3 regions of the Nonomuraea sp. NPDC050478 genome follow, and region 3 is predicted to be linked to each of the others. Evidence: riboswitches for the same ligand, from Rfam matches in the RefSeq annotation. Region 3 holds a riboswitch; each other region holds the start of a gene.
What was found. A riboswitch is a leader RNA that binds a small molecule or an ion and turns the genes downstream of it on or off. The one in region 3 is predicted to bind cyclic di-AMP.
Positions count from the first base shown of each region.

Region 1: it holds a riboswitch for cyclic di-AMP, as region 3 does, so the genes downstream of both, ACIBF7_RS34230 (glycoside hydrolase family 25 protein) here and ACIBF7_RS13465 (C40 family peptidase) in region 3, are expected to answer to the same signal.
Region 2: it holds a riboswitch for cyclic di-AMP, as region 3 does, so the genes downstream of both, ACIBF7_RS31090 (hypothetical protein) here and ACIBF7_RS13465 (C40 family peptidase) in region 3, are expected to answer to the same signal.

Region 1 covers NZ_JBITHT010000007.1:302,974-306,236, reverse strand. Annotated here, with positions in the region: gene ACIBF7_RS34240 (MerR family transcriptional regulator) at 1-253, opposite strand, end outside; gene ACIBF7_RS34235 (hypothetical protein) at 325-702, shown strand; gene ACIBF7_RS34230 (glycoside hydrolase family 25 protein) at 746-1,516, opposite strand; cyclic di-AMP (ydaO/yuaA leader) riboswitch at 1,528-1,661, opposite strand; gene ACIBF7_RS34225 (bifunctional polysaccharide deacetylase/glycosyltransferase family 2 protein) at 1,885-3,263, opposite strand, start outside.
Region 2 covers NZ_JBITHT010000006.1:420,598-423,860, forward strand. Annotated here, with positions in the region: gene ACIBF7_RS31080 (hypothetical protein) at 1-149, shown strand, start outside; gene ACIBF7_RS31085 (alpha/beta fold hydrolase) at 276-1,139, opposite strand; gene ACIBF7_RS31090 (hypothetical protein) at 1,178-2,023, opposite strand; cyclic di-AMP (ydaO/yuaA leader) riboswitch at 2,209-2,346, opposite strand; gene ACIBF7_RS31095 (DUF5302 domain-containing protein) at 2,501-2,701, opposite strand; gene ACIBF7_RS31100 (rod shape-determining protein) at 2,862-3,263, shown strand, end outside.
Region 3 covers NZ_JBITHT010000002.1:1,173,870-1,177,132, forward strand. Annotated here, with positions in the region: gene ACIBF7_RS13455 (M48 family metallopeptidase) at 1-245, opposite strand, end outside; gene ACIBF7_RS13460 (hypothetical protein) at 242-1,063, opposite strand; gene ACIBF7_RS13465 (C40 family peptidase) at 1,148-1,696, opposite strand; cyclic di-AMP (ydaO/yuaA leader) riboswitch at 1,758-1,924, opposite strand; gene ACIBF7_RS13470 (NlpC/P60 family protein) at 2,235-3,209, opposite strand.

The DNA of each region.
Region 1 (3,263 bases), on a different contig from region 3:
CCAGCCGCCACCGCTCGCTCGCGCAGGTCGCGCCGCCCGCGTCGTGGGAGCGCAGGGCGCCGGCCACCTCGTCCAGCGTGAAACCCAGCTCCTGCAGGGCCTTGGCGGCGCGGATCCTGGACACCGCCGACGCGTCGAACACCCGGTAGCCCGACGGTCTGCGCCCCGCCGCCGGCAGCACGCCGCGGCGCTCGTAGAAGCGGACCGTGTCCACGCTGACCCGGGCCTCGCGGGCCACCTCGCCGATCTTCACACCGTTCTCCTCTTGACTCTGAACCTAGGTCCAGACTCTACGCTCCGGAAGTGACGGAAGGAGAGCACATCATGGACACCCCACCGATCGTCTGCGACATGACCACCGCCCGCGACACTCCCGAGGAACGGCTGGCCGAGTACCGGCGGCTGTTCGGCGAGGCGCTCACCGGACGCGAGCGGACCGCCGGGGGCATCCGGTTCCGGTTCCGCGCCGGTGACGGGGTCGAGGAGTGGGTACGGGATCTCGCCGCGCGGGAGAAGGCGTGCTGCGCGTTCTTCACCTTCGAGGTCACGGCGCCGGGTGACGAGGTGATCTGGGACGCCGCCGCACCCGATGACGCGGGGCCGATCCTGGAGGAGTTCTACCTGCTGCCGGAGACGGCGGTGGGCCCGGCCGAGCTGCTGCGGCGCATGGAGGAGCGTGGGCTCAGGATCCACCAGGGCTGAGACGACTGTGACGCCTCCCTCGCGGGAGGCGTCACAGAGCGGGTCAGGCCGGACGGCCCAGGCTGCGGAGCTGGTCGGGGGTCAGGGCGGAGACGTTGTGGTCGATCGGCTTGTCGGAGTACTGGTGGATGGTCCACGACTTCCAGTCCGCCGGCGGGGTGATCTCGCCCTTGGGCTTGCTGTAGTGGGCCACCCAGAGCGGGTACTCCGACAGTCCCGCGCCGTAGGTGTCGGCGAAGTGCCAGCCGCTGTAGAACAGCGGCGTGACGCCGGTCTTGGCCTTGACGTGCGACAGCCAGGCCTTGGCCCAGGCGTTCACCTCGGAGACGGACCTGCCGTTGGTCGTCTCCAGGTCCAGCACCAGCAGGTCGCCGGGCTTGGCGGGCTGGGAGTTCACCACCGAGAGGAAGTGCTCGGCCTCGGCGATCGGGTTGTTGCGCGGGTGCGCGTAGTGGTAAGCGCCGCGCACGATGCCCTTCTTGTCCAGCTCCTGCCAGTGCCGGGCGAAGGTCTTGTCGGTGAAGCCGGTGCCCTCGGTGGCCTTGATGATGCCGAACTCGGCCGGGCTGGCCTCCCAGTCGTGGTCGGGCTGGTAGTTCGACACGTCCTGGCCGTACGTGAGCTGGGCCGCCTGCTGCTGGGCGATGGCCGGGTTCGGCTCGACGGGGGCGGCGGCGCCGCCGGTGGCGGCGATGGCGGTGCCGGTCACGCTGGCGACGGCGGTGGTCCCCGCCAGCAGCGCGCCGGCGAAGGCGTACTTGAGACGGTTGCTGGGACGGTACTTCAGCGCAGCGGCAAGCCGAGGCTTGGGCATGAGGAAATGACTCCTTGCTTCCATGCCGCCTACCGGGTTAGCTGACGGGTTCGGAGTTGGAAGTCCCCTACGGACGCTGGCGTCCGATTCACCCCAGGAAGTGGGTCCCCGGCTCCGCGAGACGCGGATTCGGCGGCCGTGCGCTGCCCTGGCGTGAGGGGGACACCGTCAGGACAGCGCACGGTCCGGTCAATCGATGCGGCAACAGAGTTGAGGTATCACCGCGAATACGCAAAAGGTATATATGCAGACAAAAATATTGCAAGTATGACATATCCGGTTTGGAGGTTCGGACCCGGGGTAACACCCCCGAAACCCCTTGTACGTAAGGGAATCCGGCCTCCGGGTAAAATCTCCCGCCGGTGCCGTCACGGCGCCGCGAAAGTGCCCTGCCTGCGCACCGTGTGCCAGCGCAGCCGCACCCCGAGCAGCGCGGTCGCCACCGACTGGAACACCACCAGATACATCAGCTGCCGGTACACCAACTGCTGCAGCGGCAGCACCCACAGCGCCGACACCCGCTCCCGGTCCAGCCGCAGCGCGTACCAGCCCGCCGCCGCCTGCACCACCACGAACCCAGCCCACACCGCCACCGCCGGCAGCGGGTCGCCGACCGCCGTGTGGTAGACGGCCATCAGGTCCACCACCGGCGCCAGCAGCGGCAGCAGCACGTGGAACAGCGCCAGGTAACCCAGGCAGCGGCGGCCGAACGGACCCGGCTCGGCCAGCGCGCGGCGGTGCTTCCACATCGCCTGCATCGTGCCGTAGCACCAGCGGTAGCGCTGCCGCCACAGCTGCCCCAGGGTCGCGGGCGCCTCCGTCCACGCCAGCGCCCGCTCCTCGTACACCACCCGCCAGCCCGCCCGGCACAGCGCCATCGTCAGGTCGGTGTCCTCGGCCAGCGTGTCGGTGCTCACCCCGCCGAGCCCGACCAGCGCGCCGCGCCGGAACGCGCCGATCGCCCCCGGCACCGTCGGCATGCAGTCGAGCAGCTCGAACGCGCGCCGGTCCAGGTTGAAGCCGATCACGTACTCGACGTGCTGCCAGCGGCCGATGAGCCCGCGCCGGTTGCCGACCTTGGTGTTGCCGCTCACCGCGCCCACGCGGGGGTCGGCGAGCCGGCGCACGAGATGCCCGATCGTGTCCGGCTCGAACACCGTGTCACCGTCGACCATGACGAGGAACTCGTGGCGCGCGTGCCGGATGCCGGTGTTCAGTGCGGCGGCCTTGCCGGCGTTGTCCTGCCTGATCACCCGTACTCCCGGCAGCCGCGGCCCGGCGGCGGCCTCGGCGGTGCGGTCCGTGGAACCGTCGTCCACCACCAGCACCTCCACCGGCCCGGGGTACGCGGTCGCGACGAGCGAGCGCACGGTCGCGGCGATCCCCGCCTCTTCGTTGTACGCGGGCACGATCACGCTCACCCCCGGCGGCCGTTCCCAGGTCAGGGCCGGTCCCGGACCCCGGGAGCGCCGGGCGTGCACCCGGGCCAGCACCACCAGGAGCAGCAGCCGGGCCAGCGTCAGCACGCCGGTGGCGAACAGCACCCACCACAGCGCGTCCGTGAACGCGTTCGCCGCGCGCTGCGCCAGGCCGAGCGCGGCGCCGGCGATCCGCTCCGGCTGCGCGGCCGGCCGGTGCGCCGACGGCATGCCGAGCGCGGAGGTCAGCGTCTCGGCGCGGTAGCCGGCCCGGTCCAGCCGGTCGAGCAGGCGGCAGACGGCCTCGACTGTCTGGGCGCGGTCGCCGC
Region 2 (3,263 bases), on a different contig from region 3:
CGCTCGGCGGCCAGTACCACATCATCCGGCCGATCTCCGGGCGCGGCGGCAAGGGCCTGTTCCTCTATCTGGCCCTGGACCGCGGCCGGGCCAACCTGGCCCTGGCCAGGCACCATCTCAAGGGCATCGAGGAGAAGCTGGAGGTCTGACCCCTCCCCCGGGAACCCGGCGGCACGCGTCCGGGCGCGGCGAGCGCGTGCCGCCGCCGGGGCGCATCTCGCGAGCGGCAGCCTCCCGGCGCCTCGCGAGGTGCGCCCCTTCCAACGGTCCCGGGATCAGCGGGCCGGGCCCGCGTGACCGGCGGTGAGCTTGGTGACGGCCTCGACGAGTTCCGGCCAGAGTGCCCGCGGGAGGTCGTGCCCCATGCCGGGGAAGACCTTGAGCTCGGCGCCCGGGATGGCCGCCGCCGTGGCCTGCCCGCCGGAGAGCGGGATGAGCTGGTCGTCGGCCCCGTGGACGACCAGTGCCGGGACGTTGAGCCGGGTGAGGGCCTCGGTCCGGTCGGGCGACGCCATGATGGCGGCGAGCTGCCGGGCGAACCCCGCCGGGTCGTGGCCACGGTCGAACGCCTGCCCGGCCAGCCGCTGGACACGCTCGCGGTCGAGCTCGTACCCCGGGGAGCCGATGACCGACCAGGTCGCCAGCGCCTGGGTCATGGCCTCCTCCCGGGTGGTCACCGGCTTGGCGAACAGGACCGATCGGGCGGTCTCGCTCGGCGGGGCGACCGCGCCACCGGGGGTCGACATGATCGAGATGAGGGTGAGCACCCGCTCGGGGTGCCGGATGGCGAGCGACTGGGCGATCATGCCGCCCATCGAGGCGCCCATCACGTGCGCGGCCGGCCAGCCGAGGGCGTCCATCAGCCCGGCGGTGTCCGCGGCCATGTCGTCCAGCAGGTAGGGCGCCGGCTTGCCCGGTGCGGGCGCGCCCGCCTCGTGGAGGTGGGTGGACAGCCCGGCGTCGCGGTTGTCGAACCTGACGACATGGTGCCCCTGCTCGGCGAGCTGCTCGCACAGCTCGTCGTCCCAGTGAATGAGCTGGGCGCCCAGCCCCATGATCAGGAGGAGCGGGCGCCCGTCGGGAGAGCCGAAGCTCTCGTACGCGATGTCGATTCCATGAGCCGATGCGGTCGAGGTCACGGCCCTAGAATGACATTCTAATCGTGGTGACGCAAAGGTCAGCGGCGCACGAGCTTGCGGATGCGCTCGCGGCCCAGCACCAGGCCGCCGCCGACGAGGATCACGCCGCCGGCCACGGCGGCTCCCGCCACGTTGCTCCGCTCGGTGGCCGCGGCCGCCTCGGCGCCGCCGGCGGCGGGCTGCGGCTCGGCCGGGGCCTTCACGAGGTTCACCGGGTCGGCCTTCACGGGGCTGGTCTTCACGGGCTCGGCCTTGTTGCTGCCGGACTGGCCGGCGACGGCCTTCTTCTCGTCCTTGTCGTCCGCCTTGTCGTCCGCCTTGTCCCCGGCCAGGACCGGCGGGGCGGCCGGGTTGCGGTCCATGCGCTTGTAGGCGCCCTCGGAGAAGGCGACCGGGTGGTTCTTCAGGCCCAGGCCGTCACCCCACTTGGTGATGACGTACTCGACCTCGATGTGGCCCTTGCCGCCGTTGCCGTCCACCATGAGCGTGCGCGGGTTGAACGTCCCGCCGGTCAGGTCGGCGAAGGTCTTGCCGTCCAGGTCGAGCATGATGCCCTTGCTGGACGGGACGCCCGGGCCGCGGTCGCCGACGAAGAACGGCGCCTTCTTGCCCTTGTAGACGACGTAGCCCTCGGTCAGCAGCGGCCAGCTGGGGCTGGCGGCCATGCCTTTCTGCATGGGCTTGCCGCTGGCCGGCAGACCGGTGTCACCCGCGCGGCCGGAGCCGTCGTCCCAGAAGTAGGAGGCCGTGGTCTCGCCCTTGAGCAGGATCTTCTCCGTGCCCTTGTCGGTGTCGGCGTGAGCGGCGGCGCCGGAGCCGAGCGCCAGCGTGCCGGCGGCGGCGACGATCGCGGCGATGGAACGCATGCTGAAACGAACAGACATGAAAAACAGAAGTCCTTTGTGAGGCAACAGCAAAGATGCGCTCGCGGAACGACGTAGCCGGGCATCAAGCCGTACGGACGCTACGGTGGGAGCGCGAAAGGAAGATCAGGAAATGGTGCCGCTCAATCGGCGGCCGATGACATCCCGCGGTAGGGGGGACGGGCGCGGTGATTCATCACAGGAAAACGTCCTCTCCATCTCGCCTACCGGGTTAGCTGACGGGTTCGGACGTGGAGATGCCCTACCGGCCGCATGGGCCGGATTCACCCCAGAAGGTGGGTCCCCGGTTCCCGCGGGGGAGCGGGATTCGGCGCCAGGCAGCCGCCTCTTCCTGGTGAAGAGCCAAGGTCACTGCCTGGTAACGCCGACCAATCTAGCGAGCAAATCGGACAAACGCAAAGGTAAGCCCATGATTCGGGCGAAGATCTACCTAGAAAAAGGGGGTACGGCATGCCGTACCCCCTTGAACACCCAGATTCAGCCGCCGCTCTTGCGCCTGAAGGACCGCTTGCCGGCAGCCGGGCCGTGAGTTCCGTGGATCTTGGAGTGGTCGGCTCCCCTACCACCGCCGCCAGATCCCGCCTGCTGGCCGCGCTTGCGCTCCAGTGCCTCACGGAACTTGCGCTTCATCTCGTCCTCGGGAGTCTCGTCGACTTCCGGCTCCGGGGTTTCCGCCATGAGGGCCTCCTGATGTGCGTACAGCCTCCAGCTTCGCACGCAGGCCTTGACAGCGCATAACCGGGATCATCGGCGGGACGCGCGCCGGCGACTTGGTGTTGCCTTGACCCGATCCAGGAAACACCACGGACATGCAGCTCTACCCCCCGGAGCCGCGGCGGTGAGCCCGCTCGCGTTCCTCGGCCGGGATCTCGCGATCGATCTCGGCACGGCCACCACCCAGATCTACGCCCCCGGCCTGGGCGTCGTGCTCAACGAGCCGTCGATGGCGGCGGCCTGCGCGGCCACGGGCCGCACGCTCTTCGGCGCGGACGCGTACGCGGCGTGCTCGGCCGCCGGCGGGGCGGGCACGCGAGCGGTACGGCACGACGACGGGATCGCCCGCTGGCCGGTGCGCGAAGGCGGCGAGCTCGCCGGGCGGCTGGTCAAGCACTTCCTGAGCAAGGTGCACGGACACCCGTACGCCCGGCCGCGGCTGGTGATGGCGCTGCCCGACGGCGCCCCGCCCATCCTGAGCTCGGCCGTGCGCGACCTGGCCTACGAGGCGGACGCCAGGCGGGTG
Region 3 (3,263 bases):
GTCGTCAGCCCCACCACCACGAGGATCCCGACCCCCAGCACGACCCCGGCCACCCCAGCCTGCCGCCGCCCCCTCCGGCCAGCCCCACCGTCCTTGGGCTCCGGCCCGCCGTCCGTTGGGGGCGTCTGTCCGTCATCCGGGCGCGGACCGTTCTCGTGGGCGGATTCGCCGCCGGATCGGGTCCCGGCCTGCTCGCCCGCGGCGGCGTTCCTGTCGTGGCCGTCGTCCACTTCGCGTCCTCTCACCCCAGCTGGTCCCGCATGTACGCGCGCCACCCCCGGGTCAGGCCGCCGAGCGTGAGCCCCCGCGCGGCGAGTGCCCGGTCGGTGCCGACACTCTGGGCATCACGGTAGAGCCTCACCAGAGTCCCCTCGCCCGCGCTCTCGGCCAGGAACCGACACGCCAGCCACGCCTCCTGGTACGCCCGCGCCAGCGCGTCCCCCCGGGAGCCGAAGTCACCGGCCCCGGGCAGCTCGTCCGGCAGCCGCCCCGCCCGCACCTCGGCCGCCAGTTCGGCCGCCGCCACGGTGACCGCCAGCCCCGCGTCCCGATAGGCCACGTAGTCGGCGAATCCCTCGTACAGCCAGCCGGGCAGCCCGTCGGTGCCAGCGGCGACGTGCGTGAGCTCATGGGCGAGCACCACGTCCCTGCCGGTCGGGTTGAGCCGCGCGAAACCCTCGGGCACCACGATCACCCGCCGCCCGTCGGCCACCGCCGCCAGCCCGCGCACGTCGGCGACGCCGGCCAGCCGCGCGGCCTGCTCTCCTGACGCGGGCACCAGCACCAGCGGGCGCACGGGCCGGCCCAGCACGCCCGACACCCGTCGCCCCGCCGCGTCGGCCCGCCGCGCCAGATCGGCCAGCAGCCCGGGATCGGCCCGCTGCCCGGCGACCAGCGCCCGCTCGCCGCGCGCGACGCCCAGCTCGCCCCGCCACAGCTCCCGCACCCCGGCCAGCTCGTCGGGCACCCCGGCGGACCACGACTCCGGCACCGCCCCGCCGGCCGCGGCCACGGCGAGGACCAGCCCCGCCACCACCGCTCGACGGCCCACGATCCCGGACATGCTGTCCGATGCTAGCGGCGGGACGCCCGTCCCACGCATCACGAAGGCCCCGCCCCCAGTCAGGGGCGGGGCCTTCGCGATCGGTCACAGACCGGGGCGTACCGCGCCGGCGAACGACGACTTGCGCCATCCGTTCAGCTTCTCGACGCGCACCGTCTTGCCCGAGCTCGGCGAGTGCACCATCTTGCCCTTGCCGATGTACATGCCCACGTGGCCGAGCCCGCGGAAGAACATCAGGTCACCCGGCTTCAGGTTCTTGTAGGAGACCTTCTTCCTGATGCCCGCGAACTGGCTGTTCGTCACGCGCGGGATCTTCACCCCGGCCTTCCGCCAGGCGAACTGGACGAGACCTGAGCAGTCGAAGGCGTGCGGCCCGGTGGCCCCGTAGCGGTACGGGTCACCGATCTGCTTCTTGGCCACCGCGACGGCCTTGTGGGCCTTCACCTTCTGCCGGGCCGCCTTCGCCTGCTTCTTGGACAGGACCTTCTTCGAAGTCGCCTTCTTGGAAGCAGTGGTCTTGACGGCCTCGACCGTCGTCACCGAAGCTCCGGCCGGGGCGATCACCGTGTCCGCCTGCGCCGCCGGGACGTGGAGGGCCAGCCCTCCGGCCGTCACGGTCATGCTGAGCGCCACGCCGCTGACGGCAAGGCGAGACAGACGGGGGTTCTTAGGGGAGGTAGACAGGATTGCTCCTTGAGTCTTCCACGAACGCCTACCGGGTTAGCTGACGGATTCGGGCCTGGAAGTCGCCCTACGGCGCGTCGCCGCGCCGATTCACCCCTGATCCCGCCCTGAAATGACGGGATCTATGGTTCCCCGGCTCCGTGCCTCCTGGCTGCACGGATTCGGCAGGCCACCACCCGGGTGAAGGTTCCCGGAGATGCGGCGGTGACCGGCAGATTCTTGTTCGTCCACGTCGCGGCGCCGGCGGCGCGGCGGCGATGGCCGGCGGCGGGCATGGAGTGTCCGCCGCGACGCCAGAACCTACGCCTGAAGTCATGGGCTGGCAAAGGCACGGTCAGCACATGACGATCTGACAAGCCCGCTGTCAGACCCGCGGATCCCTGCTGGCAAGCCAGTCCCGTTACCCAGATGTGACCATACTCACACTTGCCGCCCTGACGATGTGTCAGAGCCCTTCTGTCACATCAGTCACAGACGTTTCAACGGCTCACGGGCGTACCGCGCCGACGAGCCGGCGCCCGTACGCGGAGAGCGGGACGACCTTGACCACGTCACCGGTCTGCGGCGCGTGCACGATCTTGCCGTTTCCCGCATAGATGCTCACGTGGCCCAGCCCCTCGCTGAAGATGAGGTCACCGGGCTCCAGGGCGTCCAGCGACACCCTCCGGCTCGCGCCCCAGGCCCACTGCTGCCACGTCGTACGCGGCAGGGAGACGCCGGCCGCGCGCCACGAGGCCTGCGTCAGGCCGGAGCAGTCCCAGCCGCCGGGGCCGGTGCCGCCGAACTGGTAGGGCTTGCCGATCTGCGCGTAGGCGAAGTTGAGCACCGCCGCCGCGCTCCCCGAGGCGGGTCCGGTGTACTTGACGCCGGTGCTGTTCGGGTCGCCGACGCGGTAGGCGCCGAGGCGGTCGAGCAGCTTCTTCTGCTGGGCGATCAGCTTCTCGATCTCGGAGCGCTCCTTCTTGACCTTGTCGCGCTCCTCGTCGGCCTCGCCCAGAGCCCCCTGGGCCTTGTCACGCTCGATCTTGAGCCCGCGGTTCTCCCGGTCGAAGGCGGCCAGCCTGCCGGCGCGGTCGGCGGTCAGCCGCTCCGTCAGCGCCATCTGGTAGAGCAGGTCACCCGGGTTCTCGGCGGTCACCATGGTCGGCATCGAGGTCAGGTCGCGGCCCATCTTGTAGCCGTCGACGGCCATCGTGACGACCTGCTGCCGCAGCTCGGCGACGGTGGCGAGCTTCCGCTTGTAGCCGGCGTTGAGCTTGTCGTAGCGCTTCTTGGCGGCCTTGTAGTTCTCCGTCGCCGTGTTGTAGCGATCGACGACCTTGTCGGCCTTGTCGTTGAGCTTCTCGAGCTTGGCCTTGGCCTGACTGATCGTCGGTTGCGGGTCGGCGGCCACTCCTCCCGTGGGGAGAGTGATCAGCCCGATCACGAGACCCGCGGCCAGTGGCGCCCGGCCCAACCTCACAGCTCGCCTCCCAGGGGGAATACATCTGGGGCGAAATAGTACAGAAGTGGAAGG